Regions from separate parts of the Shewanella sp. DNRA4 genome, predicted to be linked through region 2. Evidence: riboswitches for the same ligand, from Rfam matches in the RefSeq annotation. Region 2 holds a riboswitch; each other region holds the start of a gene.

What was found. Region 2 has a riboswitch for lysine ahead of HG547_RS09970 (Na+/H+ antiporter NhaC family protein). Riboswitches for the same ligand answer to the same signal wherever they lie in the genome.
Region 1: it holds a riboswitch for lysine, as region 2 does, so the genes downstream of both, lysC (lysine-sensitive aspartokinase 3) here and HG547_RS09970 (Na+/H+ antiporter NhaC family protein) in region 2, are expected to answer to the same signal.
Region 3: it holds a riboswitch for lysine, as region 2 does, so the genes downstream of both, HG547_RS06940 (Na+/H+ antiporter NhaC family protein) here and HG547_RS09970 (Na+/H+ antiporter NhaC family protein) in region 2, are expected to answer to the same signal.

Annotation. Positions count from the first base shown of each region.
Region 1 covers NZ_JABAIP010000003.1:59,787-69,984, forward strand. The annotation lists gene HG547_RS03900 (S9 family peptidase) at 1-239, shown strand, start outside; gene arcA (two-component system response regulator ArcA) at 817-1,533, opposite strand; gene HG547_RS03910 (DUF3293 domain-containing protein) at 2,116-2,550, shown strand; lysine riboswitch at 2,794-2,968, shown strand; gene lysC (lysine-sensitive aspartokinase 3) at 3,112-4,467, shown strand; gene HG547_RS03920 (succinylglutamate desuccinylase/aspartoacylase family protein) at 4,469-5,584, shown strand; gene HG547_RS03925 (zinc transporter ZntB) at 5,639-6,604, opposite strand; gene HG547_RS03930 (YacL family protein) at 6,785-7,159, shown strand; gene HG547_RS03935 (response regulator) at 7,248-7,877, opposite strand; gene narQ (nitrate/nitrite two-component system sensor histidine kinase NarQ) at 7,870-9,666, opposite strand; gene nrfA (ammonia-forming nitrite reductase cytochrome c552 subunit) at 9,909-10,198, shown strand, end outside.
Region 2 covers NZ_JABAIP010000008.1:13,522-23,719, reverse strand. The annotation lists gene HG547_RS09990 (amidohydrolase family protein) at 1-17, opposite strand, end outside; gene HG547_RS09985 (H-NS family nucleoid-associated regulatory protein) at 225-617, opposite strand; gene HG547_RS09980 (electron transfer flavoprotein subunit beta/FixA family protein) at 927-1,676, shown strand; gene HG547_RS09975 (FAD-binding protein) at 1,677-2,603, shown strand; lysine riboswitch at 2,699-2,895, shown strand; gene HG547_RS09970 (Na+/H+ antiporter NhaC family protein) at 2,975-4,543, shown strand; gene HG547_RS09965 (M3 family metallopeptidase) at 4,636-6,786, opposite strand; gene HG547_RS09960 (cytochrome c3 family protein) at 6,958-9,072, opposite strand; gene HG547_RS09955 (thymidine kinase) at 9,611-10,189, shown strand.
Region 3 covers NZ_JABAIP010000005.1:110,025-120,222, reverse strand. The annotation lists gene HG547_RS06955 (transposase) at 1-473, opposite strand, end outside; gene HG547_RS06950 (hypothetical protein) at 712-1,134, opposite strand; gene HG547_RS06945 (choice-of-anchor Q domain-containing protein) at 1,368-4,223, opposite strand; gene HG547_RS06940 (Na+/H+ antiporter NhaC family protein) at 5,227-6,807, opposite strand; lysine riboswitch at 6,891-7,062, opposite strand; gene HG547_RS06935 (dienelactone hydrolase family protein) at 7,203-8,165, opposite strand; gene HG547_RS06930 (hypothetical protein) at 8,448-10,198, shown strand, end outside.

The DNA.
Region 1 (10,198 bases), on a different contig from region 2:
TGTTCCCCTATGTGAAAAACTATCAGTCGGGGTTATTGATGTACCACGGTATGGCGGACGATAACGTGTTGTTTGAAAACAGTACTCGCGTGTATAAGGCGTTGCAGGACGAAGGTAAATTATTCCAGATGATTGATTATCCGGGGTCTAAGCATTCGATGCGCGGTGAGAAAGTGCGTAATCACTTATACCGCTCGCTGGCGGATTTCCTCGATAGACAGCTTAAAAGCGGCAAATAACTCAGCTTTAGGTTGGCATTTATATCAGACTGGCATTTATGCCAGAGTGGCGTTTTTAAAAGAGTGGGGTAACGTCCTCACTCTTTTTTATTTTGTATGATTCTGAGTTAAGCCTATTTATTTAACAGTACGCTGCTTAGTTTAATCACAACACACTCAATACTTATCTGGCGCTCAATATTCCAGTTCACTGAGTTGTATTTTGGATTTCCAGTTTGTTTATACCAATCGTATTAAATATCTGTTCATTCAGCGGGAATTCAACGCGCTTTAGACAAGGCGAAGGCTTGAAGGCATAGTGGTGCTCTGTCGAAAGCCTTAAACGCAGTATAAAGCGCGTTGAAACCCGCCCTTTGGGAGCCACACAGACATCCCACTCCGGTGTTGCATTGACTTAAAAGGGAATGACCATTTCTGCGTCAATGCGCCTTGGATTGAAATGCCTGTGAGGCTCTGAACTGATTAGATATTTAATGTGATTGGTATTATTTCGTACAGCTAAAACCTTTTTTGCAGAGATAAAAAAACCAGATCCTAGGATCTGGTTTTTTATGGCGTTCAAACGGTAAGTTGAAGATTAGTCTTCTAAGTTACCGCAGAAACGGTAGCCTTCACCGTGAATGGTAGCGATGATTTCTGGCGTATCTGGCAAGCTTTCGAAGTGCTTACGAATACGACGGATAGTCACGTCAACAGTACGGTCGTGTGGCTTTAACTCACGGCCAGTCATCTTCATCAGTAGATCGGCACGAGTTAAGATTTTGCCTGGGTTTTCAACAAAGTGCAGCATAGCGCGGAATTCGCTACGTGGCAGTTTGTAAGATTCACCCTGTGGGCTGACGAGAGAACGGCTGTTGATCTCTAGGCTCCAATCGTTAAAACGATAGTATTCTACAGAGCTCTTTTCTTCGACTTCATTGCCTGCGCTATTAACACGAGTCAGAAGGTTGCGAGCACGAATCGTCAATTCACGAGGATTGAACGGCTTGGTAATATAATCGTCCGCGCCAATTTCAAGTCCAAGGATTTTGTCGACTTCGTTGTCACGGCCTGTTAAGAAGATCAGACCGATGTTGTTGATTTCACGTAATTCACGTGCCAACAACAGACCGTTTTTACCTGGTAGGTTAATGTCCATAACCACGAGGTTAATTTTGTTTTCCTGCATAGCCTTATGCATTTCTGCGCCATCATTGGCCTCAGTTACCACATACCCTTCTGCCTCGAAAATACTTCTTAGCGTGTTACGGGTAACGGCTTCATCTTCAACGATCAGAATGTGCGGATTTTGCATATTAAGTACCTAAATTTTAACCAATATTCTAACCATAAGAATCACTTACATCGGATTCTTATATTCATAAAATGTTGATACTTCCACTTACTGCTCTGTGCTTCAAAGGGAAGATCTTCACGGCTACACGTCAGGATGTATATAAGTGAACGTTTAAAGTGTAATACGATAAAACGTAACCAGTATCAACTTCGATAAGCAATAGTTAAAAATAGTTCCTTAACTATTGTTTTTTTTAAAATGTTTAAATGATAAATCAAATGTAGAACACATTTTAAAAGATGTCTGGCCAGCATAAGGTGATTTCGCAGAGGAATCTAACAAACCCTTGTCAAGATTAAGCAAACTTAATGTTATCTGCTTAACTGGCCAATGACGACATTGTACTCGTTTTAGGCATTTGTTAACAAATGAAATGTTAACAAATTTCAGGCTGAGACGCTGATTTACCATGATATTTACTTTAGTCATTGATTAGTATAACTAATGTATTTTTAATTCTTGTGAGCCAGTTCACGCCTCTTTGGATTTTTTAGGCTCTCTGTTAAACTAGCGCGGGTTCATTTTTCGACTAGACTACCAATGGACAACATGACTCAAGATTTGTGGCAGCATTATCAAACGCCGTTGTTTTTGCTTACTCAAGCATTATCCTGTGATTTTTCCTTTGCTGTAATTACCGCCCATAATCCCGCTTCAACCCTCCTCACTCCCAGCCAAAACCGATTACTCGACCGCCAACTTCTACGTGAAATTGAATTATTAGGCAGTCCCTATCGTGCACTGATTGGGGCATCGCCAGATTTATCCCATATGGAGAAGAGCTGGGCCGTGTTTATTGATCGCAGCATGGCCTTGCAGTTGGGGAAAAAGTTTAATCAATACGCTATCTACATGGTGGAACAGGGCGAGGTGAGTTTAGTGCCTTGTACATTAGCCGGGCAAACAGAGGTGTGTTTAGGTCGATTTAACGACTATGTGCGTTTGGTTTATGAGCTACCGGACTTGGTCACCTAACCGCGATTGACGCTTTTAATCGCTCCTCTGGCTAAGCTTTGCTGATCTCACGGCAAGGCTAGTTTGTTTTTCTTCTTTGCTAGATCTGATTGATTTTTCCCTATTCTCGTTTGGCATGAGTCGCAAACGTTTTAAATTCCCATTGTTTTTAAATGCGTTTATTGAATTTGTATATAGTGTGTGAAATTAGCATTGACTTCATTAGGGGTTTATTGCTACTTTTTTCGTCCCTTTCCGGCGGAAAGGAACAGAAGAGGAGCGTTAACTAGGTAGTCAGTCAGAGGAGCACAAACTCCAGCGATGATTGATGAGGGAGATTAACGCCGAGGCATAGATATGGTTGCTGCATGTTTATGTCGGTCGCTTAGGCTGAATCCTAACGATTGTCACCTGTAATTGGTGGAGAGCTTCTGGTGACGATTGCTGTTTCCCTTCTATTGGGGTGCGTATCATTGAGCACCAGGCTCTTCGAACGAAGTTAGTTCGGAGCGTAATCATGTTAGTTAATCAATATCTTATCCTTGTTTGTGCCGTGTATTCTGCTTCTGCGGAGGTGCGCTAATGTCCCTTGTTGTCGCAAAGTTTGGTGGTACTTCAGTCGCCGATTACGGTGCAATGAATCGCTGCGCCGAGATTGTACTGGGTAATCCCGATTGCCGTTTAGTGGTGGTTAGCGCCTCTAGTGGCGTGACTAACCTGTTGGTTGAACTGACCCAAGAGTCAATTAACGACGATGGTCGCTTACAACGATTAAAGCAAATTGCGCAGATTCAATACGCTATCTTAGATAAACTCGGTCGCCCTAATGATGTTGCTGCCGCGTTAGATAAGCTGTTAAGCCGTATGGCGGTATTAAGCGAAGCGCTGGCGTCCCAGCGCAGTAAGGCCACCATGGATGAGTTATTGTCCCTTGGCGAGCAGTGTTCGTCGGCATTATTTGCGGCGGTATTGCGCGAAAAAGGCGCCAACTCAAGTGCCTTCGATGTGCGCCGTGTGTTGCGCACCGACAGCCATTTTGGCCGCGCCGAGCCACAGGTTGAGCAAATTGCAGTGTTATCCCGTGAACACTTACAGCCATTGCTATCTGAGCAAGTGATTGTGACTCAAGGCTTTATTGGCTCCGATGAAGCGGGGCAAACCACAACTCTCGGCCGTGGCGGTAGCGACTATTCTGCGGCACTGTTAGCCGAAGCCTTAAAAGCCTCAGCGGTTGAGATTTGGACCGATGTGGCCGGGATTTATACGACCGATCCGCGCCTCGCGCCAAATGCCCATCCGATTGCCGAAATCAGCTTTAACGAAGCCGCCGAAATGGCGACCTTTGGTGCTAAAGTATTACATCCTGCGACGATTCTTCCGGCCGTGCGCCAACAAATTCAAGTGTTTGTCGGTTCAAGCAAGGAGCCTGAAAAAGGTGGCACTTGGATCCGCCATCAGGTTGAAGATGCACCCGTGTTCCGCGCGGTGGCGCTGCGCCGCGACCAAACGCTACTCAATCTGCACAGCCTACAAATGCTGCATGCGCAGGGCTTCTTGGCTGAAACCTTTGCCACATTGGCAAGACACAAGATCAGTGTGGATTTGATCACCACCTCCGAAGTTAACGTATCGCTCACTCTAGATAAAACCGGCTCCGATTCAAGCGGGCAAGGTTTATTAAGTGAAGCGTTGCTGCAAGAATTATCGCAACATTGCCGCGTGCGTGTGGAGGATGGTTTAGCATTGGTGGCGATTATCGGTAATCGCATCGCTACGACTGCGGGTATTTGTCGCCGCGTGTTTGAAGTGCTCGAACCCCATAATGTGCGCATGATCTGCCAAGGCGCCAGCCCGCATAACTTGTGTGTGTTAGTGGCCGAATCCGAAGCGGCACAAGTGGTTAAAGCGTTGCACGAAAATTTGTTTGAAGGCGTTTAGTATGTTGCCGACAACATCGTCTCTGCAAATTGGGGAGCTTGCCGCAGGGCAGGCTCTGACGCTGCCGATTTATCACTTTAAGCCAAGTGGTCATGTATCTGGCCCTAAAGTGTATATTCAGGCTAATGTCCATGGTGCTGAGGTGCAAGGCAATGCGGTGATTTATCAATTGATGAAGCAGTTGGAAAATTGCGACATCTTAGGGGAAATTACCTTAGTGCCCTTGGCTAATCCGCTGGGGATTAATCAAAAAAGCGGTGAGTTTACACTGGGGCGTTTTGACCCTATCACTGGCGTAAACTGGAATCGTGAGTACTTAAATCACGCGATAGATTTACCCGCTTGGTACAGTGAACATGCTGAGCTTAGCGATAGCGAACTTATTCAAGCATATCGCAGCACCTTGATTGAAGCTTGCCTGCAGCGGTTACGTAACGATTGGGGCGTGACCACGGGCCACAGATTGGCGGTTAGCTTACAGGCTATGGCCCATGCAGCGGATATAGTGCTCGATCTGCATACTGGGCCTAAATCCTGTAAACATTTGTATTGCCCTGAATATGATATTGCAGCGGCGCAGTTTTTCACGATTCCTTACACATTGGTGATCCCCAATAGTTTTGGTGGCTCAATGGATGAGGCGGCATTTTGTCCTTGGTGGCAATTGAGTGAAGTGGCGAAAGCGCAGGGGCGGGATCTCAATATTGCCGTTTCAGCTTTTACCTTGGAACTGGCGAGCCAAGAACGCATTTGCCTTGAGGATGCTTTAGTCGATGCTAAAGGCATTTTGGCCTATTTAAGCCATCGAGGGGTGATTGCCGAGCAAGTGGAACCCGTTAAGATGCCGCGTTTTGGCTGTTATCTTAAGGATTACAAAAAGTACCATGCGCCTATGGCGGGCTTGGTGGAATATGTGGCGCCCGTGGGAGAGCCGCTTGCGGCGGGTGAGACCTTAGTCAATCTGCTGCGACTCGACTTATATGGCAGTGCGCAGGAGCTGACTGCACTCAGTTTACCCCAGGATTGTGTGCCTATACTCCATTTTGCCTCGGCGTCGGTGCATCAAGGCACAGAGCTCTATAAAGTCATGACCAATCTGTTTGAATTGCCGTATTAACGGCAATTTGCAAAACAAAACGCCAATCTCGAGATTGGCGTTTTTTATTACAGTCTACAACCACTTAAAGCGATAGAATAGCGCCATTTGCAGGGCAACCAGCGATATTAAAATACCGCAGAAGGTCGCAAAAGCCCATGCGTTATCCGCACCGGGAATACCGCCGATATTGACCCCAAGCAAACCGGTTAAAAAGCCCAGAGGCAAGAAAATTGCCGAGACTAAGGATAAGAAATACAAGCGCTTGTTTAGCTGCTCCGATTGCTGGCTGAGTAATTCTTCCTGGGTCACATTGGCCCTATCACGCAGTGCATCTAAGTCTTCAATTGTGCGAATAAGCTTATCCGTGGTTTCGCGCATCTTAAGTTTTTCGGGCTCATTAAACAGCACAAATTGATCGGACAGCATCTTAGTGAAGGCTTCTTTCTGTGGGCCTAAATAGCGGCGCAAGGCTACGGTTTGTCGGCGTAGTTCGGCAATATCAGTACGTAAATCTTTAACATTGCCAGAAACAACTTGTTCTTCTAATTCTGAAAGTTGCTCCTCTAGCGTATCGATAAAATCGACTTTACGTGTAGTCAGTTTTTCACAAATGGCGAGGAGAAAATCTCCTGTGGTGGTGGGGCCTGTGCCTTCCATGATCAGTTCTGCCACATCTTTAACCGATTGCAACTCGCGATCACAGGTGGAAATAATGCGCTGTCTATCGGCGTAAATTCGCACGGCGACCATATCTTCAGGTGCTGAGTTTGGATTTAAGTTAATACCGCGCAGTGCCAGTAATACACCTTCCCCTGCCAATACGGCTCGAGGGCGAGTATCTTGGGCGAGCAGGGCATCGGTTTCGACTTTATTAAGACCGCTGTTTAACACCCAATGGCGAGCCTTTTTGTGGCGATAACGTAGGTGTACCCAAATCAACCCGTCCTTAGGGTCCCAATTTTCAAGTTGTTCTGGGCTTAAGGTTGAGCCAGCTCGTGCGCCGCTAAGCACTATGCTATAGATAAATCCTTCGTGCATGTCACATTCCATCTCATGCTAAATCATCGGGTAAAGCTAACTGATTTTACAGTGGAAATGAAGCCTAGCGTCGTTTCCTCTCACAATAACTTCAGCGCTAGATGAGTAAATTGCTGGCCAAGCAACTTATGATGAAATAGATTAAAATTAGCCTTAGTTGTAATGTATTGAGAAGATAAAATGGAATATGAATTTCGGCGTAACAGTTTGACTGGCATGTATTTAGCCAGCTTTAGCATGGACCATGAGGTACTGGGCCAATGGTTTTCAGAAGAGTTGGGGCCTGAGTTAGCCAAAATTCAGCAAGTGCTCGATATTATCAAAGAAATTCAAACAGGTAAGCGAGTTTCTTGGCGTTTTATCGGCAAAGATATTACCTTAGATCTGGATGAGGAGCAGGCACGAATTTACGCTAATGCTTTAGGATTTGAGCAGGATTATGAACTCGAAGAGGCGATGTCCCTCTATGATGCTGAATCTGAGGCTTACTGTGGGCTAGAAGATTTAGAAGAAGCGCTACTTAGTTGGTATGAATTTGTGCAAAAAGGGCTATAACCGCTCGCTGTGAATATCAACAAATAATAAAGGCAATCTATTGATTGCCTTTATTATTTAATGGAGTAAGTCTATCACTTATCCAATATCAATTGTTCAAATATCTTACCGCCATTTCGGTTCTCGACTTGGCATTAGCTTTACGCAACAGGTTTTTGACATGCACTTTCACAGTGCCTTCACTGATGTGTAAATGCTCTGAAATCATACGATTACTTAATCCTTCCGCCAGTTGTTGCAGGATCTGTAGCTCCCTTGGGGTGAGGCTTGAAATCCATTCTTGTTCATCGGCGGCATTTTTGAGTTCATAGAGATATTCTTCAACTTCTTCGCTGATCACTCTGTGGCCTGACATGGCATTTTTGAGTTTATCGAGCAGCAAATCTGGCTCGGTATCTTTGAGTAAGTAACCGTCAGCTCCCGCACGTAATAGGCGAATAACATCTTGTTTGGCATCTGAAACGGTTAAGATCACGATTCGTGAAGTCACGCCTTCTTGGCGCATGGCATTGAGGGTATCGAGGCCAGTCATTCCCTTCATATTGAGATCGAGCAAGACGATGTCAGGTTCATCAGTTACTACGGCGCTTAAAGCATCTAAACCACTACCCACTTCACCGAAGAGGTTAAAGTCTGGATCTGAGGCGATCAATTGACAGATACCTTTACGTAAGAGAGGGTGATCATCGACCACCAGAACAGAATAAGGTTTACCCATGTGTAGGCTCCTGTTGAGAAGGGAAGATTAAAGTGACTTTGGTGCCCTGTGATAAATTGGATGTGCTATGGGGTTCAAGGGGCGAGTCTGGATTTTCTGGCTCGAGCTGTCCAGTAATTCCTTTGCGACTAGTTTGCGGATCATTGCTGCTAAATACAACCGTGCCGCCTAATTTGCTGGCACGTTCATGCATGATGCCTATGCCGAAGTGCTGATCCCGTTCTTTAATATGGCCAATGCCTACACCATCATCACTTACACTGATATTAACCATACCATGCTCATCTTTATAACAGCGAATATTGATATGGCTAGCGCGGGCATGTTTGATAGCGTTGAGCGTTGCTTCTCGGGTGATCTGCAAAATATGGATATGTTGTTTCGCCTCTAGCCATTGGGGGGAAAGCTTATAATCGAGGTGGATCTTGATATCGGTTTTTGCTCTGAGCTGCTCAAGCATTGCTTCCATCGCATTCTTCAGATTGGGTTCCTTAATGGTTAATCTGAAGGTGGATAGTAACTCTCGGAGTTGTACATAGGCTGTACTAACCCCTTCGTTGATCTCTGTGAGTTGTCCCTCAATGGTAGGACTGCGGCAGCTAAGATCTAAATTTTTGCGCAGCAAGCTAATTTGGATTTTTAGGAAAGAAAGCACTTGCCCGAGTGAATCATGTAATTCCCTTGCAATAACACCACGTTCTTCCATTAGGGCTAACTGTTGTCTTTGTTCGGTAGCGTTATGAATAACGATGGAGCGAGTAAGCATAATGGCAAAGTTTTTAAACAACGGAGTATTAATATCTTGGGTTGAGATAAGCTCTAAATAACCTAAATCAGCCTGCTCAAATTGTAGCGGAAAGCGGATGTTGTTGTGAGCGCCTTCTGGCCAGCCACCATCGGCTTCTACGACTTCGAGCTCCTGCTCAGGGTATTGGATAATCAGCCTCAAATACTCGATCGACTCATAATCTTTTAGCTGATTTAATGCTGCTTTGAGGGCCTTATAGTCCAGCTTATTGGCATTAAGTGTTAACAGAGTGTCGTATAAAAAGGCCAGTTCATTATTCGCCCGTGTCAGTGCTAAGGTTTTTTCGGCCACTTGTGACTCTAAGTTACCGTAGAGTGTGGCTAGCTCTCGCGCGGTTTTTTGCAGTGCATCGGTCAGAGCCGTGAGTTCAATATATTCGGTTTCGGGCATTTCGATCTCAAAGTTACCCTTAGAAATCGTATTGGCGGACTCCATCAATTGTTGCAAGGGTACAACGACTTTGCGTTTAGTAAAGCGCACCGCTAAAAAGGCGATAACCAGCATCAGCCCAAGCCCAAAAATTTGGCTCGCCGCGAGAAGGCGCAACTTAAAAGCGGCATGATGCTCCATCTCCAATACCAATAAATCAATAGTATCGACAAAGTCCTTGAGTGAGGCGGCGTAGTCGCGGGAGTTTTCCTGCTCGATGTAATATTTCATCACTAGCCACTTATCGATAACAAGTTGATATTGCTTGGCGATTCTTTTCTGACTGAGCCAGCCTGTGGAGGGCTGTAGTGCCTCAGAATGCAGCGTATTTTCAAATTCAGTGATTTTTTCTTGGGCAGCTTCACTGCCTGAGTTGGCGTAGAACATCAGCCGGTAGCTTTGCATCCGCAGTGAACCAGAGGCGTTGATGGCTTTTGCATCCCCTAGGCTGTAAGACAAATTGATGATTGCGAAGATCGCTAGGCTGCTAGAAAGCAAAATCAGTACTAACATTAAACCCAGAATTTTTGAGGTAAGGCTTCCTCGTTTCATATGTCTAATACCTACCTTGTGACGCTTGAGCTAATGTTACTTTAGCCGTGTTTTTACATTAGAAAATAATGTATTACATTAACAAAAACATAAAAGTGTGAACAACAACACTATTACATTTTGATCTAGCGCAAATTTCCTTTCAGATACCCCCTAAGAGGTATATTTTTAGCAGTATTTAGCTACTAACTTTGACCCTGGAGATGTCGTGACTCACTAAAATAATGCAACACGGAGATGAGATGATGAAGAAGATGACAGGTAAGTCCTTTGCACTAAGTGCATTGGTTGCCGCCAGCTTCATGGCGGCGAGTGCGATGGCGAGTGATAAAACTGAGCCTCGCAATGAAGTTTATAAAGATAAATTTAAAAATCAATATAATAGCTGGCATGACACTGCAAAGAGTGAAGAGCTTGTTGATGCGTTAGCACAGGATCCGAATATGGTTATTCTGTGGGCGGGCTATGGTTTTGCTAAAGATTACAACGCACCTCGCGGCCATATGTATGCCGTGACTGATGTGCGTAATAC
Region 2 (10,198 bases):
TTATTGTTTATCTGCATTTTTTATTCACTTAGACGGAGGGTGAATAAAGAGTAACCTAAAGTAGATGTAAATACTAAAGATGAATTGTAACGCAATTTAAGCATTTACTTGAATGACAATGGGCTGGGTGGGATAGGCATAAAAAAGCTCGCAGGGCGCGAGCTTTTTTATGTTACTCAATGATAATAGCGAATGGCTATTGTCATTACCATTACGGTATTGGATTAGATTAAGAAATCATCCATAGAACGGCCTTTATTGACTTCGTTCTTAAATACTGTTGGCATACGGCCTTGACCTGTCCACTGGATCACTTCGCCATCAACTTCAATTTGGTATTTCGCTGGACGAGGAGCGCGTTTCTTGCTCGAGGCTTTAACTGCAACACCACCTAAATCGTCGATTGATAAACCAACGGCTTCCATTTGTTGACGGATTTCTTCAATTTTTGCATTACGAGCAGCAATAGCTTGCTGTTCTTCTGCTTCCATTGACTCACGCTCAACTAAAATTTTATCTAGTTTAGCCGCTAAATCACGCAGTTCTTCAACGCTAAGATCTTTTACAGCAGCTTTAAAACGACGACCGTGAGTTAATATCTCTAAAAATTCGCTCATATCTATTTTCGTCCCACTCTATTTTTATTACAGGATAATGGTGAACAACAGCTAAATGATAGAAACTAATATTGCTCGAATCAAATAAAATTATGCAATAAACAAAAATTAAATATTATTTAATTTTTGAACTTTTTATATATGGCAAATAAGTGTTCAAAAATGTGGCCAATACGACAGTCTTAAAAATGCAAACAAGCGTTTGACTTTGGTTGACGTTAACGTTAACAGGACGTAAAGTGGCTCTATCCTGCATTGGTGATCACCAATGTTTTGTCCATGTACATGAAAGTGTAGGAAGGAAGCCCTATGAAAGTATTGGTGCCTGTTAAGCGCGTAGTTGATGCCAATGTGAAGGTCAGGGTAAAAGCTGACAACACCAGCGTTGATACCGCAAACCTCAAAATGGCGTTGAACCCTTTTTGTGAAATTGCAGTAGAAGAAGCGGTTCGTTTAAAAGAAGCGGGCAGTGTTACTGAAGTAGTGGTCGTCAGCATCGGCAATAAAGCCGTTCAAGAACAATTGCGTACCGCATTAGCATTAGGTGCTGATCGCGCGATTCACATTGATACTGAAGAAGAGTTAGCACCAGTATCAATTGCCAAATTACTTAAAGCAGTACAAGAAAAAGAACAAGCGCAATTAGTGCTGTTTGGTAAGCAATCCATTGATGGTGATAATAACCAAACGGGCCAAATGTTTGCTGCATTAACGGATATGCCGCAAGCGACCTTTGCTTCAGCAATTAAAGTTGAAGGTAATTCACTTCAAGTTGCTCGTGAGATAGATGGTGGTATGCAAACCTTAAATCTACCGTTGCCCGCTGTGGTGACTGCGGATTTACGTTTGAATGAGCCACGTTATGCCTCATTACCTAATATCATGAAAGCCAAACGTAAGCCGTTAGATGTGCTGACGGTAGCTGATTTAGGTGTGACGCTCAAAGCGCATCAAACGGTGATCAAGGTAACGCCGCCTGCTGAACGTAAGGCCGGTATTATGGTTGCGTCGGTAGCAGAGCTGGTTGAAAAGTTAAAGAATGAAGCGAAGGTGATCTAAATGGCCATTTTAGTATTAGCAGAACACGATAATGCGGCGCTGAAACTGGATACCGCTAAAGTTGTCACCGCAGCTCGTGCGATCGGCGGTGATGTACATGTATTGGTAGTGGGCCATCAATGTGGTGCAGTGGTGCAAGCCGCTCAAGCTCTACAAGGTGTCGCGCAAGTATTAGTCGCCGATAACAGCGCTTATGAAGCGCATTTAGCCGAAAACGTGGCTAAATTGCTGGTGGACTTAGCACCAAATTACAGCCATATCCTCGCCGCGGCATCGAGTGCGGGTAAAGACACGTTACCGCGTGTGGCAGCACTTTTAGATGTGGCGCAAATTTCGGAAGTGATTGGCGTGGTGAGTAGCGATACCTTTGTTCGCCCGATTTATGCGGGTAACGCGTTAGCGACAGTTCAAAGCCATGACGCGATTAAAGTGATGACAGTGCGTGCCAGTGCGTTCGATGCGGTTACACAGGGTAATAATGCTGCTGTGACTACCTTGGATAAAGTGTTTGAAGCCAAAGCTCAGTTTGTGTCTCAAGCGCTGACAGTTTCAGCTCGTCCAGAGTTAGGTAATGCAGGCATTATCGTATCTGGTGGCCGTGGCATGGGCAGCGGTGAAAACTTCGGCATGTTAGAGCAACTGGCTGATAAGCTTGGTGCCGCAGTAGGAGCTTCGCGTGCGGCGGTTGACGCAGGCTTTGTTCCGAATGACTTGCAAGTCGGTCAAACTGGTAAAATTGTCGCACCTAACCTTTATATTGCAGTCGGTATTTCAGGCGCGATCCAACATTTAGCGGGAATGAAAGACGCTAAGGTGATTGTGGCTATCAACAAAGACCCTGAAGCGCCTATCTTCCAAGTTGCCGATTATGGCCTCGAAGCTGACCTGTTCGAAGCCGTTCCGCAGTTGATTGCAAGCTTAAGTTGATTTTATTTGTGAGCTAAGTCAAAGTAAGCGGCTTCGCGGTGGTAACTGCTTAGCCGCTTATGTTTTTATGAGCCTCACGCCCATGTATGGGCGTTCTTAGAAGTAGAGGCGCACCAAATATCAGTAGTGATCAGTAGGGTGATTCCGTTGATCGTTCACGAAAGGATTTGGTGCCGAAGTAGTTTGATTTATCACGATCAACTGCTGGGGTTGTGCCTAATAGGTACAACACTGCCATAGTATTTCCAGATACGGATATTAGGAATAGTTACTATGGAGCGCTACTGATAGGACAGGTGATCTTGGGTATCTATTGCCTTTTCCCACCAGTTCAGTCGCCCTCCATTCGTATTTTGACGAAGAAATAATCAATGACTGTAGTTAGTTATGCCGATTCGGCGCTTTCTTTGCTCCCGCCTGTGGTTGCAATTGTATTGGCGATTTTTACTCGCCGAGTGCTTCTTTCCCTCGGTTTAGGAATTGTGATTGGAGTATTATTGCTCAATCAATTTTCTCCTGTGGCCAGCGGTGAGTTTTTATTTAACAGTGTAAAAGGACTTTTTTGGTCGGAAGATGGCGTAAATTCTTGGAATTTATACATTCTCGGTTTCTTGATTGTATTGGGGATGATCACCGCTCTAATTACTGTGAGTGGTAGTGCTCGGGCATTTGCTGATTGGGCAAGGTTACATATTCGTAATAAGCGCGATGCGAAATTACTGACCATGTTTTTAGGCTGTGTTGTTTTTATTGACGATTATTTCAATAGTTTAGTCGTTGGGTCTGTCGCAAGGCCTGTTACCGACCGTTACCATATTTCCCGCGCTAAGTTAGCTTATTTATTAGATTCTACCGCAGCACCAGTTTGTGTCATTTCACCGGTATCAAGTTGGGGCGCTTATATTATTGCGTTAATTGGCGGTATATTAACAGCACATGGTTTTGCGGATTCAGGGCATTTAAGTGTATTTATTCAAATGATCCCTATGAATTTCTACGCAATTTTCTCTTTATTATTACTGCTTTGTGTGGCGTTTATGGGCTTAGATGTTGGCCCTATGCGTGAACATGAATTAAATGCCATGCGCGGTAATTTATACGATGAGACTAAAGGTTTACCGCCAGGTGCTAATGCTGATTTACCCGAAGCTGAAACAGGTAAAATCCTCGGGTTATTCCTACCTATCACAGTACTGGTATTTGCGACCCTGTATTTTATGATCGATAGCGGTGCTCAAGTATTAGCTAAAGAAGGCATTGAATTTAATATTATTTCTGCTTTCGAGAAAACCGATGTGAGTTCATCACTGTTCTTTGGTGCCCTGATTGGTTTAGCGGTTGCGCTGGTACTTAACTTAGTGCAAGGCGTTGAAAAATCAATGGTATTAAAAGGTGTAGTGCAGGGCGCTCGCTCTATGTTGCCTGCGATTTACATCTTGTTATTTGCTTGGACCATTGCAGGTGTGATCGGCCAGCTTGAAACCGGTAAGTTTATGGCTAGCCTAGCCACTGGGAATATTCCCTTTGCTTTCTTACCTGCATTAATGTTTGTGTTAGCGGGCCTGACTGCATTCTCTACAGGAACCAGTTGGGGTACGTTCGGGATTATGCTACCGATAGCTGCGGATATGGCGATGGGAAGTCACACAGCCATGATGTTACCTATGCTGGCTTCGGTATTAGCGGGGGCGGTATTTGGTGATCATTGTTCACCGATTTCTGATACCACTATTTTGTCGTCGACGGGGGCCAGTTGCCATCATATCGACCACGTAGTGACTCAGCTTCCCTACGCAGTAATCGTTGCGCTGATCAGCATGGTAGGCTACGTAGTGCTTGGCTTAACTGAATCGGTCAATGCAGGATTAGTGACTTGTAGCATATTGTTTGTATTGACGATTTTTGGTCTGCACATTAAATCCAAAAGTACGGCTTTATAAGTCCGTGATTTAACTTCGCTCTTATATTGAGAATGTAAAACAAATCAGCCAGCAACTATGCTGGCTGATTTTTATCTACTCAGTATCTAAGATTACTGAGTCTGATTGAGTCCACGGCGGTTGAGTAAACCTTCAGTGGTAGGCTCTTGGCCGCGGAAGTTCTTGTAAGCTTCCATTGGCGCAATACTGTTGCCCACTTCGCGAATGGTCTTACGATATTTCATGCCGATCTCACGATTTAGGCCGCCTTGGGTTTGCACATAGGCAAAGGCGTCAGCCGCTAAAATTTCACTCCACATATACGCGTAGTAACTTGCTGAGTAACCACCTGGGAAGGCGTGGGCAAAGTAAGTTGACTTATAACGTGGTGGTACGGCGGTGATATTTAAGCCGTGCTTTTTCAGCGCATTAGCCTCAAAGGTCGCTACATCTTGCAATGGTGCATCAGGGCTTAATGAGTGCCATTCCATATCCACTAGCGCCGCAGCCATATACTCTAACGTATCGAAGCCTTGGTTAAAGCTGCCGGATTTTAACAGTTTTTGCAGTAACTCATCAGGGATAGGCTTGCCTGTTTCGTAGTGCTTGGCGTAGTTGGCTAACACTTTAGGGTGGGCCGCCCAATCTTCTTCGAAAGTCGATGGAAATTCCACAAAGTCACGGGATACCGAAGTCCCAGAAAGACTTGGGTAAGTCACTTTGGAGAACATACCGTGGGTACCGTGGCCCATTTCGTGGAACATCGTGGTGACTTCGTTATAGCTGACGAAGGTAGGTTGGCCATCAGGCGCCTTTTTAATGTTCATCACGTTAACTACGACAGGCTTAGTACCTTCGAGGAAGGATTGCCCTACAAACGAGCTCATCCATGCGCCACCGCGTTTACCTTCACGGGCAAAGTAATCAGCATAGAAAATCGCCATGCTTGAGCCATCGGCATCAAACATTTCATAGGCTTTCACATCTGGGTGGTATACAGGCAAATCTGGACGTGGTTTTAACGTCACGCCATACAACTCTTTAAGCGTATAGAACACGCCGTCTTCGAGGACGCGGTTAAATTCGAAGTAGGGACGAATGCTATTGGCATCAAGAGCGTATTTTTCTTGGCGGACTTTCTCTGCGTAAAACTCCCAGTCCCATGGTGCGAGTTCAAACTTGCCACCGGTCTTGTTGATCATCGCTTGGATATCGGCCGCTTCTTTCTCTGTGTTGGCGACTACGGCTGGCACCATAGAGCCAAACATGCTGTAAACCGCTTCTGGCGTTTTTGCCATTTGCGGTGTAAGGCGATAGCTAGCCCAGTTCTCATAACCTAAGAGAGCCGCGCGCTCGGCACGTAATTGGGCTAAGCGAGACACTAAAGATGCGGTTTCGTTTTCACCCGTTAAGCCACGGTTTGCCGAGGCTTCCCAAATGCGCTGGCGCAGTTCACGGTTCTCTAAAGAGGCGAGTATTGGCTGGCGAGTAGTGTTGGTGATATTGATTAAGTACTTACCTTCATGGCCTGCTGCCTTGGCATCATTTGCTGCCGAGGTGATTTCGCTGTCACTTAGGCCTGCGAGTTGTTCTTTGTTATCGACAACAATAGCGATTTCTTTGGTTAAGCGTAGTAAACGTTGAGAGAACTCGTTGGTCAGCGTTGATTGTTCTTCGTTCAGGGCGCGGATTTTCACTTTCTGATCATCGGTCAGCTTAGCGCCAGCCATGATAAAGCGCTGGTGATACACCTCAACCAAACGTACCGCTTCAGGCGTTAAACCTAAGTTATTGCGGTCGTTATAGATGGCTTCAATACGAGCGAATAGCGCAGGATTAAGGTTGATGTTATCCGAGTGAGCAGCCATTTTTGGGGCCATTTCACCTTGGATTTTACGCAGGGCTGGATTGCTGTTCGAACCTGCGAGGTTGTAAAACACGCTCGATGCACGGTTGAGCAGGGCGCCGCTTTTTTCCATGGCGACAATTGTGTTATCAAAGGTTGGCGCAGCAGGATTGTTAGCAATTGCTAAAATTTCTTGATACTGCTCTTTAATACCTTGTTCTAAAGCGGGCTGAAAATGCTCGTCTTTAATAACGCTGAAATCAGGTGCTTGATATTGCAGTGTACTGGCTTGGAATAAGGGGTTTTGGGTTTGTACTGCGGTGACATTTGCAGCTTTTGTATCTTGAGTGCTACAGCCTGCGAGTGCTCCGGTCATCAGTGTGGCGCCAATGGCGATGGCAATAAAACTTTTACGCATAGTTGAGTGATTTCCTTAGAATTGTAGTTTTTGTGACTCTAGCGTTACTAACTTAAATAGGACTGAAAACCTATGGGATGAAGTTGTAAGTAAAAGTAAACAAAAAAAGCGCCCCAAGGTTACGGGGCGCTTTGAACTATTTTCTTGCAGGGAAAATAGCGGGACGATTAACTATTTACGGGTGAAGTTGTGGTATTTATCGATACCTGAGCTGCTACCTGTGTTATGGCAAACAGCACATGCTTCTCCTGTTGGTTGTTTGAACCAATCACCTACGGCAGGAACGCTGATCTCGCCACCATTGCTAGCCATGTGAGCTTTGACTGCATCGCCTGTGTGGCAAGCATAGCAGTTAGCGGTGACAGGGCTGGTCATTTTGTTACCAGGTTCAAGGATGTATTGGTTTGGTATTTTGTTTAAATCAATCGCGGTTTCGTGACAGGCAACACAGCTTGTGACTGGGTTGATTGCACCTGCACCGTTAGCGGTTTTCGCTTGAGTGCCATCGGCCTTCATCTCACCGATATTCGCACCGTTGCCCCAGTGCCAGCTGTGCACCATAGGACCAAAACCAGCACCCAGAGTGGCCGAAGTCCGTGCCATACCGTTATCATGGCAAGCTACGCAAGCCTTACCGCCTTCGTCAAATGCGCCATTTTTGTGGAATGCGGTGGCATCATTGTGACAAGTAGTACAGCTGTTATCACTGACTACGGTGCGACGTTCAAAGGCGGATACTTTGGTTGCAGTCGCAGGATCGACTACATCAGAGTATGCGGTGAACGAGACCCCCATTGAGCCGTCATAGCCATTGGCTCTGAGGATGCCATTGCTTTGATAGCGTTGGTTACCGTCGTACTCCATCCAACCTGCGGTGCTGAAGGTCACACGTGCAGAGTAGGCATAGTTGGCATTAAAGGCTTGGATATCTGCGAGTCGATGACAGATATTTTTAGACCCATCAGCATTGTAACCATAGTAGTAATTGGTTCGGTTGCCTGGGCGGCCAACTAGGCTGCCATTTTCATAGCCATGCAAGTATGCTCCGGCATAGACAATAGGTTTTTTCGCGTCATAAACCAATGGACTAGAGTAGTTGAAGTTATCTTTAATATTAAAAATATTACCATCGGTGTCTTTGACTGTAAGTGTGGTACACCAGCCAGGATCTGTCATCACTACTGCTGCACCAGTTGGCGCATAATGATCTGTTTTTGTTGAAATATCATCAACTTTAACAGGGGTAGATAATTCAAGTTTATACTTAGCACGTAATGCTTGGCGCTCAGTAATACCTGTTTTACCTTCATGCATCGGACGGACATCGGCACCATTACTTGGCACAATCGCGCCAGGTACACCACCAGTATTGTGGCAGTCAATACAGCCTGGGCCTGAAACACTAATATTGGTTGGAGCTTCAACGTGGCAAGAACTACAGTTCATCACGCTGAAATCTTTAGTAAATTTCTGGTGATTAATGTGGCCAATCTTAGACAGTGTGTTGGTTGCATAACCGCCGATAGAGAAACCTTCGGCATTTTTTGCTGCAAAGCTAACTGAGCCGTGACAGACTAAACAGCCTTCAACGAAGGTGACTTCGCTGTCCATACCGGTTGCTACATAACTAGCGTGACGACGTGGGCTTGTTGAATAGTCTACGTGACAGGAATAGCAACTATCGGTCGTGGTTGAATGAGTTCCCTCTGGCTTGTTCACCACCAGCGGTGCTGAGCGAGCAATGCCAGTTTCAGTATTACCGCCGACTCTGAGCCATACAATACCTTCGGTACCTGCGTTAACACCTTTCATTGGGGCTTTAAAGCTATAGTGACCATCGCCTAATGAAGTGAGCAAAGCGCCCTCAGTTGCTTGAGTCGCAGCGCCACCGATATTGACGTTATCTTTGACAGGATTGCCACTTGCGTCGGTTTTGTCGGCTTCATTTCTATTATTGATAAAGCCTTTATCGGTTAATGCTGCAACTTTGGCTTCAGCATTTTTCAGTCCATTGATTAAGTTGCCATTTTCGTCAGTGATCTTAAATTCATAGGTGATATTGCCTTCACCAAAGCTATAGTTCAGTACTTTTACATTGGTGACTGTTGAACTCGTGACTGGTGGTGGAACCCAAGGTTCACCCGGTGTTCCCGGTGTGCCAGGTGTCCCCGGAGTGCCTGGCGCGCCATCTACACCATCTTTACCATCACTGCCGCAACCTACGAGAGCACCGGTAAGTGCTAAGGCGACAACGTATGCCAGTTTTTTAGAGGTGAATATTCTCATCATAATCTCCATTAATCCAATACGCATTTAAAGGCACGGATTGCAGCACTAACGTTTGCAGGGGAGATTAGTGCTTTGAACCGCTGATTTCATTTGCAAGCATCGAATACTTTTATTTTTTAAATTGAGTACTTTTGGTCTCGGATGAAATATTACTGTTATTGATATGTTTGTTTTTTGAACCAAACCGCATTTAGGACTATAACTTTGGAGGTAGATCGCATTTCTAAAATTTTGTTAATGTGATTTTTCTTAATTAAAACAATATTTAAGGTTAAATTAAGGTTGTTGTAACAATTGCGCTTTTATGGCTTTATCTGTTTCCATATGTTGAGCGTTGAACAGAAATACGAACAATGATTTTCAAAGTTGATTGACCATGAAATCACTAAAATATCCATTCTAGATATTTAGATTGAGATTTCAGTATAAAAGCTGAGAAAGGCCTAGTGTGCTAGGGTCAAGCGCAATGCTAAACTAAGCGGCATAAACTCTGGTGACAGAGATATGATCAATCAGTTTGAAAAAGGGATTCATTTTGGCGCAATTGTACTTTTACTATTCAGCAATGAATGCGGGTAAATCTACCTCTTTATTACAATCTTCCTATAACTACCGTGAGCGCGGTATGAATACGTTAGTGATGACGGCTTCTATCGATGATCGATACGGTAAGGGCAAAGTAGCTTCGCGGATTGGTATTGAGACTGAGGCGCAGGTTTTTAGCCGTGATGACAACTTGATTGAAATGATTACCGCTGCCCATCAAGTGAATCATCTGAGTTGTGTGTTGGTAGACGAATGCCAGTTTTTAACTAAAGAACAAGTCAAACAACTTACATATATTGTTGATAATATAGATATCCCTGTATTGTGCTATGGGTTGAGGACTGACTTTCAAGGTGAGCTTTTTAGTGGTAGCCATTATTTATTAGCTTGGGCAGATAAATTAATTGAGCTAAAAACCATTTGTCACTGTGGTCGCAAAGCGAATATGGTGGTGCGGCTAGATGGTGAAGGAAAAGTCATGCGCGAAGGTGAGCAGGTCGCAATTGGCGGTAATGAAAGTTACGAATCGGTATGCCGTAAACATTTTCGTGAGTTTATTTGGGATTAACCTAAGCTC
Region 3 (10,198 bases), on a different contig from region 2:
CTACAGTTATCTTCTTGATTTGCTTGTCTTGCTATTGGTTCGTTTAAGCAACGTATGAACCAACTGATATCACATAAACGGCTACGGTAAATTGCTATTGCATGTTTTAGCCTGAGGACTTGGTGAGGTTCAACCAACTCACCTTTAGCGAATTTTTGCGTTAATTCATCACCTTTAAATAGCTTATGCCACTGCTCAAGCACTTCGCGATCAGTCCAACGATTAGCACGGTCGATATCCACCCGTAACACCACATGCAAATGATTCGACATTATCGCAAAGGCCGCTATATCAATAGAAAAAACTGCTTCAATTTCAAACAGTAGCGATTCTATCCAAGCGCGGCGATGGTCATAGTTTTTACCTGAATAAGTATCATCGCCGCATAAAAATGCACGCCGAACAACGCGACTACAACAGTGATAGAAGGGCGTGTCTTCAACACTAATCTGAGTTCTTCTAGGCCTCGGCATAGCAACTCCTCCACATAAACACTTTTACTGAGTCTAGTAGAGGAGCCTAAATAACGCGATTTGTAATGGGTGGCTAGATTTTAGCTCAAGGGGCTTTCAACTCCGTTAGGGGCGTCTTGGCTTATGTGAAAACAATAGGCAAGAAGGACAAGACGAGCAGTCCTCCTTAGTCGACTCTTGTTTAACAATCAGGGATGAAGCCCCACGACTTTTATTTATGCTAAAAATTTCGACTACTTTATTTCGGGAGTACCAATTCACCAGAGACATACGCCCTATCAAATTCTGCTTTGGCATCAGCTTTATGGTTTAAGCAGTTAACCATGTGCTCATCTGACTTATAGTTTTTGCAGTCTTCGGGGACGATATAATATTTGCGCCATGCTTCGGCTTTACGTATGCGTGCCGCTTCGTTTTGCTGAGCTATACGTTGTTGTTCCGCAGCCTGTTGCATTGCAATTTGTTGCTGCTGATATTCAATAATCTTGCGTTCTTTTGCGGCTTGTTGGCGAGCAAGTTCAGTTTGCTTTTGTTGCATAGCAAACTCATTAAGCCCTTGCGTCAGGCGGTATTCGATATAACTCAAATAGCCAATTCGCACTAACAAAGTAACCAAACCCGCTAGCAAGATCCCTAAGGTAATTTGTAAAACTGATTTCATTCCAAAATCCATTTCTATTCTGAACAGCTCTTTTCATCAGAAAACATAAATACTACGGGATACACCAGAACTGGCATTGTTGCACCAGTGACGTTGAGAAAAATGGGCAGGTCATAGTAATACTAACCTGCCATTCCTGTGCTTTACATTCCATGAGTCATTTCTGGTTATTTAGCAAACTTGCATCCACTGTTTAGCAATTAGAGCTTTAACAATTAAAGAATGTAGCATAATCAGTTTAATCTAAACTCTATTGCACCAATATCAATGACTTTTGTTCCATTGTTATCACCGTCAATTGGTCTTGCTACACCATATAAATCGACATCTACGTTTAACGGCACACCAGCATCAATTACCGGTGAGTTACTAAAAGGATATCCATTATTATCAAGTAAAGGATCGGCAAAAAAAGTATTCACTTCAACTTGTTGGTCCTGCATATCTATATACAAGCCCCTAACCTCATTAACTATATTATTACTTAAGTTAATGCTGCTTCCAGAAGCAAACTTATACAAAGTACTAGCATACGAAGCATTATCAATTAAATATCTAGATTTTGAAACGATATTGTTATCGATTGACATTTTATAATATGGCTCATCAAGCCCATAATAAATAAGCTTCACTACAGATTCTAGCCCAAGAAAAGTATTATTGTAGATTTCTAATTCAGAGGACATACTTGCATTAAGAAACTGACATCCGAAATATAAATCAGGCGCATCCAAAAGATTGCCAAAATATATATTATTCACTAGTCTAGTCTTAGTATTTTGTGCAACAGCATAATTACCGCTTTCAATCCTAGGGCAATGGTAATCATCATCCAAATTACTAGATACGTAACCATTATCGAGAGCCTTACCTATCAATATATTTTGTTCAAAAAGCATCTCTCCGCTATTTAAAATGGATACTGACATGAGGTTGTTTGGTGTACCATCAAATAAATTACGTGTAATAGCACCTCCACTACCCTCTACCTTTATATAGTGATTAGCTAAGGTAAAACCATTTACACTACTATTTTTATCAATAATTAAACTTGGTTGCCAAAATGAAGTTTCGCTGCTATAAAGCTTAGCACCTTTAGATTCCGCCTCTAATAGCGTTTGTTTTTTAGATAAATCTAAATCACCAATATAAATTCCTGCCGGAACATTAACTTTTTCACCATCGGCCGCCATATCAATCTGTTTTTGTAATGCTTCTGTAGATTGACCAACCACTATTGGAAATGGTATTGAAGATAACACTTTATCACCAGTTATAGAGCTGAGTGAATTGAATACTAACTTCCCTTCCCCTTGACTATCTCCCCTAATATCAAGTGTAAAACTATAAGCCCATTGATAGTCTTTAAAAACAATTTCGTTTCCAACCAAACAACTATACTTTTCATGGCTATTAACACATTCGGCACTTAATAATGTGATATTTTCCGGTATGTCCAGTCTAATTTTATTGCCGGTCACAGGATCAAAGCCACCAAATTTAGATTCTTGCTGATGAATTGTAAACGCTAGCTTTTGTGAAGTACCAACTAATTCCATCATATACTCTTGACGGTTATCAATCCACAATCGATAAGATACATCAGCAGCATGTCTTGCAACATCAATTGTTGCTTGGTTATTCGACAAATCCTCATCATGTCCAAGATGCTGTATTTTTGCAGTGATAACACTTTTAATCTCTGCTCCATTTGCTGTGTCAGCATTTAAATAGATCTCTTGAACAGCTTTATATCCTGGTGATATATTATCCCATTTACAGGTCAGTTCGAGCCGATTATCTGTTAAAGTACAAAAATTGGAATGAGCATAACTATCGCTATCAAAATAAACAGGAAGAGATGTTGAGTAGGTCGTCAACACTGTTCCGCTATCAGTTGATTTTACATCACTTTCGACTTCAGCTTTTACGATAATCTTTTTAGAATAGCCTTGGGTTTCATGGGATAAAGTAACTCCGAGATCAGCAATTTTAGGAAGTATTTTTTTATCGTTAGGATGACCAAAAGATAAGAACTCTTGCAAATTTGTAAAGCCATCACCATCTAAATCTTGAGTCGCATCCAAAGCCGATGTTGGATTTAAACCAAAAGCCAACTCCCAACCATCAGTTATTCCATCGTTATCCGCATCCTCAAATGAGGTCAATATGGAGGGTTTATAGTATTCCTTTAAAAAAGCATATTCTTTATTTACCATGCCACTATGTAGCATAATTTTATAATAGGTGTAATTAGAGATTATGTTTCCTCTTAACTCCTTATAGAATTCAACTGAAAATGTAGCTTGACTACTGTTACTTCCCCTAACAACAAACTCACCACTTTCTTCATAGGCATGTACCATAGTGTTAAGTTTAAATAATTCATTCGTTTGGACATCCCAGAACCCTAAAGATGAATCGAATACGCGACCTTGTATCCTAAAACCATCATTTCCACATAACACCATCTCATTACCAGTTCTAATAAATTTAAAATTTGAAAATAAGATTTGTTTTTTATTATTTACATCTGAAAACATTAAATTATATGTTGCTTCAGTTTTTGCACAAGTTAAGTCCTGCTCTACATATTGTGCAGTACCAGCAAGTAAACTGTGACCTAAAGTACCTTTTACATCAACATCCTCAAAAATCACGGTACTATCAATAAGTATTCCATCGGTGGAAAATCGGTTTGCTCTCACAGTAGCTTTACCGTTAGTTGTCATGCCATCTTCAACGCAATTAGTGAAAGCAATATTTTTTTCTTTATCTGAGCTTCCATTCGAAATTTTAATCGTTCCACCACCAGAGCAAGTCGAACCCAGTTCGCCACTTTGATCGTTATAGTCCGGTAGTAATTCAGGAATGAGTGTAAAGATGTACTTGTACACTTGGCCTAATGTTTCTGTATTCAATGGAGCTACAGACTCAATACCTGCATATTGGTCTTTAATATTGATAAATTTAGACAAGGGGTCTTTGGTGACAGGAGGTGGGGTAGGTGTTTCTGCTGAAGAATCTCCACCACCGCCACCACATGCTGAAAGACATAAACACAAAAGGGGTACAAGTGCATATTTCATATCATAACATCCATTTATTTGATTTTATTAAGTTATTTAAAGTATTCGGATAAGTATAACTTTCATTATTTGTAACTGACACTGAGGTTAAAAAATTGGACAGGTACTTTTATGCCTTAACAATCGACCTATAACACCTGAGCCGAAGGAATACACCACCCCCCTCGGAGTTGCCGAAGGGCATTTACGTTCGTTGCGTGAGCGAGGCATAGTCGTTCTCGTGCATCTGATCCATAGGGAAATGGAAAATGTCAGTATGATGTATGGAACATCATTGACCATGCACTTCACGACATTCAGGCATCCTGCCTATCAGATGCCGAGATAGCGTCAGTCGAATCAGGGACGAGCGTCTGACGCGATAGCATAGAACGCTTAATGCCCAAGGGACTTTCAACTCAGTTGCGGAGAAGCAAGGACTCTTATTAACAAAGAGGCAAGAAGGAATTGCTGTTGATCCCCTCTTGGTCGACTCTTGTTTAAAAATCAGGGGGTGAAGACCCACGACCTTGATTCACCTCGGCCGATAGGCCGCTAAAAAACCAGTTCACAACTTTGTGAACCGACAAAAATCTTTCCATGGCTACCGCACTTGGCAAACACCCATTAGCCAAGGGATTGCACTGCTGTAATGCTTTTATAGAATCTAGAATCTAGAATCTAGAATCTAGAATCTAGAATCTATAATCTAGAATCTAGAATCTAGAATCTAGAACCTAGCACCTAGCACCTAGAGACTTATCGCATATTGTTCAGGAGGTGTTTCTTGCGAAATAAAGACACATCTTCCTGATGCAAATGAACTGAATCGAGGTCACGATTAAGTTTCATCCTTGTTAAAAACCTAAGATAACGTTGTGTTTAACATCTGTCTACCACTTTCACATTACAAATTAGATAGTTAAGTGATGACTTAAGTTTGCTTGAATGGATGCAGGCTTACTCAAGCCCACAAAAAAGCAAGGGGCCCGTGGGCCCCTAGTTGATAGCGTGTAAAAGAGCCTTATGCCGTAGCTAACAAAGGCTGATTTTTCGTTTTACGCAGATGATAGGCAGTGAAGAGCACAAACCACAGGGCGCTTACGGCAAATCCAGCTAAGGTTGAATGCATAATCCCCATGGCTAAATAGCCTAAGGTGGCGCCAAAGGCGATGGCTAAGGCATAGGGTAGCTGGGTCATCACATGGTCAATATGGTGGCAACCTGCCCCCGTGGCCGACAAAATACTGGTGCTGGAAATCGGCGAGCTATGATCGCCAAACACTGAGCCCGCAAGCACTGCGGCAAGCATAGGCAGCATTAATGCGATATCGCTGGCTGCGGCCATGTCGCCAGCCAGTGGCAACATAATACCAAAGGTGCCCCAACTGGTTCCGGTGGCAAATGCCATGGCGCAGGACAACACAAACACCACCGCAGGCAACACTTCCATTGGCAAGTTACCGTTGGCGAGGGAGGCCAGATATTTGCCAGTCTCAACATCGCGAACAACCGCACCAATCGCCCATGCAAATAGCAAGATATTGATCGCAGGTAGCATGGCCATCACTCCTTGCGGGGCGGCTTTAAGCCAGTTTTTAGCGCCCAATTTTAACCGCAGCGCAAGCACAATTGACACCGCCAAGCTGCACAGCGCGCCATACACTAGCGAGGAGCCCACATTGGTGTTTTCAAAGGAGCCAAGTACGCTAAATGGCAGCCCTTTTTCATCCAACACTGCCGCACCAGAGGAAATCATAAAATACACGGTCGCGCCTGTGAGGGTTAGGATCGGCAATACCATATCGATCATGCCACCGTTACTTTCTTCAGGGCTTTCCATATCTAAGCCGATTGGACGAGGCTTAGACGGATCCCAAAGCTTCCCCTCCAGCGCCCATGCTTCATGTTTACGCATCGGGCCGATATCCATTTGAAAGATAATCACCACCAACACCATCAACAGGGTAAACACGGCATAGAGATTCATCGGGATCATCTCAACAAAGGCTGAGATTGGACTTTGCTCGCTAATGCCGTGGGCGGCCATAATGCCACCGATAAGCGCGATAATATAAGCGCCCCAAGAAGAAATGGGCATCAATACGCACACGGGCGCAGCGGTAGAATCTAAAAGATAAGCCAGTTTGGCGCGGGAGATTTGAAAGCGATCGGTCACCGGACGGCAAATAGCGCCAACCGACAAACTATGAAAAAAGTCGTCAATAAAAAACGCAAACACCATCACACCAGTTAAGCCTTTTGCGCCGCGACGGGTCTTAGCGCGCTTAGCTGCCCACTCGGCAAAGGCGCGGGTGGCGCCAGAAACCGTCATCAGACTAATGAGTCCACCAAGCAGTAACATAAACAGCAACATATTGATATTGTCGCGATTAAGTGCGCCATCGACCCAAAAAATCTTCAGCACGGTATTGAACATATAGTGCAATGAATCAAGGGGAGAAAACTGATTGAGTAACAAACTGCCGGCCACAATCCCTACGCCAAGGGATAACAGTACGCGACGAGTGATGATCGCCAAGGCGACGGCTAACAAAGGGGGAAGTACTGACCAACCTGAGTCAGCAAAATGACTAATGTCCATGATCTCTTTTCACCAAAAAACGGGTGGAGATCTACCGAGAGGATAAAGAAACAAAACCTATAGGGAGGTATTACTCCTCAGCCCCTTCAGGTAGCGCTCCATAGTGGATGACTATGGCAGTCTTGCACCTATTTGATGCAAAACCAGCAGCTCGGTTTGATGACCTGGCTACTTCGGCGCTGACTCCTTTCCTTGTACATCTGCGGCATCACCCTCCGCACAAGTAGTCATAGGCAGCGCGCCTCTACTTAAAGGTATTCGAGCGGGCATTCTAGCGAGATGGGAACTGATAGCAAGTATTTTGATCCCACTCGCGTATAAAACAATGAATCACCTACAAGTTGGTAACACAAGAAACATCCACCTTTCAAGCGTTGCAATAGCGCTAAATGGACTTATACGAGTAAATGTTTACCAAAAAAATCTAAGGTTCTTGTCCATGCGAGCTCAGCCGTTGGCTCATCATAACGGGCGGTGGAGTCATTATGGAAACCGTGATTCACATTCGGGTAAAGATAAGCGACGTAATCGGCTTTATTAGCCTTTAGCAGGGCTTCATACTCGGCCCATGTATCGTTAATCCGTTGATCTAATGCGGCAAATTGCAACATCAACGGGCCTTTCACACGGCTGCGCAGCTCAGTTGCTGCGGGTGTGCCATAATAAGGCACGCCTGCCGCAAGCTCATCGGGAATGGTGGCGGCGAGCATATTGACGATATAACCACCAAAGCAAAATCCGACAGCACCGAGTTTGCCATTACTCTGCGGGTGCGCCCTTAAAAAACGCGCGGCGGCGATAAAATCCTGCTCGATTTTGGCTCTATCAAGGCTCGCTTGCATGGCGCGACCCGCATCATCATTACCAGGATATCCACCAAGGCTGTAAAGCGCATCGGGGGCAAAGGCGATATAGCCCTTGGCCGCTAAGCGGCGGGCAACATCTTCGATATAGGGATTTAAGCCTCGGTTCTCATGTACCACTAACACCACGGCGGCTTTTTTACTGAGATCTAAGGTCTTAGGATCGCCCGCCTTTTGGCCTGGGATCAGCAACGCGTTTGGCAAGACTAAATAACCGCGGCCTTCACCATAGCCATCGGGGGATGGAAACTTTACATAACTGGCTTGAATGCTGGGATCGTTAAAGGAGACTTGCTCGGCTAAGGCGTAATTAGGCATTAGTGCGCCCGTCAGCGTGGTCATGGTAAAACCCAGTGCCACTAAACCTGCGAGGCGAGCCATAAACTCACGGCGGTCGATAATGCCGTGGGCATATTCGTCATACCAGTCAAAGGCTTCCTGAGGAATGACAGGGAAAGGTGGTGTGGTTAGTTCTGGCTTATGATCTGGGCTCATCGTTCTTTCTCCATTTAACAAGCTAACCACTGGTTTATATTCCCTAGCTTGTGAGTTATCTAGCGGCCTTACCAAGAGTAAAGGATGAGAGCTTGTCAGGGCAATTAGCTTTATGCCGCCCATTTAATAATTCTCCACCCATCAATAGCCAATTTATGGTTGATCATGCGCCCAAATTGGCGTGAGCTTTTTATTCCATAGGGGCATTTTTGTGTATAATGTCGCCAAACAACATATTAATATCATTACATTTCAATAACATAAGTTACAAATGGAGTTCAAATGGCTATAGGGATATGCAGGGTACTTTGTACCACTGTCACGCTCACGCTTGGGTTAACGGCTTGCGATAATCAGGTTTCTGATAAGTCAGCAAGTATTCCCGCTTCGCGCGAGTATCAGATTATTTCTACTTCACACCTCAACGATGGTTTCGAAACCCGCAAAGTGTTGCAGGCACGATTGCTGCTGGATTACCAGTTACAAGATACAGAAGGTAAGGCGGCCAGCTTAACCACACCACTAACCCATAATGCCCGCTTTTTTATCCAACCTAACCTGCTGCAAATTAGCGATTATGGCATGCCGATCCCAGTGAGTAATATCGACCCAAAAGCCAAATCCAATGAAATCGCTCAGTTGGTTAAAGATGGCTTTAATGTGGAATTTAACAATGGTGAAGTCCGTCTATTAACCCCCATTGCCAAGATGGATCAAAAAGATATCAAGGAGTTATTTGAGCGCTGGCAAAATCTTAATAACTTGTTTAAACAAGCCCCAACCTTGCCTGTGGCGCTTGAGCCTCGCGTCGGTTACAGCACAAGCGCCCCCATGGATGGGCGCTTAACTTGGACGGTTGAGCAGGTCAGTGAAGATAAATTAATCGCCGTGTTACAAGGTGAAAAAGGCAAGTATAAGGCCTATGGCAAGTTCGAAGTTAACCGTAAAACCGGTTGGTTAGAGAGCATGGCGTTTTTTCAACGGGAAGAGCGCCAAGGCAGTACTTTCACCCATCGAACCCTGATGGCGCCTAAGGATAGGCCGTATATCATGAGCACGCTTTGGCATGCCGATGATAGATTTGATGCTGAGCGCGATAGGGATGATCGGCAAAAGGAGCTATACCGCATTAGCGAGGTTCCGCAGGAGTATCGCCCCAATAATGAGGCATTTATAAAATCCTTATTACCAGACCAACAAGGTATTTTAGATAATGTTGGCCCTTGGGGTACTGATACCCCTGAAGATCTGCAATTGCGCTTTGTCCACAATATGAGCCCGCAATATGTGGAAGCCGATGTACGTTATGAGGACTTAAGCGCCTTTGATGCTAACGGTAAACCGATTGACATTCACTTCTGGCAGCACGGTAAAGGTTGGGCGAGGAATTATAATCCCTCGATTGAATCTGCAACCGATATTATTGCGACGGGGTGGGATAACACTGCGAATAAACTCAAGCAGATAGACCATATTAATGCCAAGCTAACGCTTATCCCACAGACGAATAAGATCGTCGAAAAGTCGTGGGATGAATTGCTGGCAACACCTTACACCTTTGGCGATGCCAGCCTAACAATCCAGGTGCTCGATGCCGAGGCGAAACTGTTTAAAGTCATATCAAAACAGAGTGAGGATCAGAGTATTAATCTGCCTTTCCAACAGTTTAAAGGCATGATCGCAGAGGCCCGTCGCGAAGGTAATTATCCCTCCTGGTTAACGGCGACGGAAAAGGAGCTACTAGAACAATTAATTGGGGCCGATGAGCCACATCACCTCACCAGCAACGCACTGTTACTCAAGCTCGATGAGACCCCAAAAACCGTGGTGTTAATCGAGAAACAACCCCAACCGGAGTTGACTCAAACCAAGACGATTCGCTTTGTACAATTTACCGAGTACAACAAAAATCTGGCAAATCCTCCCACCGAGTTTGGTAACGCCAGCCTAGGTAGCTTCACCAATCCGACGCTAGATAGCGCTAAAAATGAGGTCAATACGATCCAAGGGATAAAACTGGTGTCTGACAATGG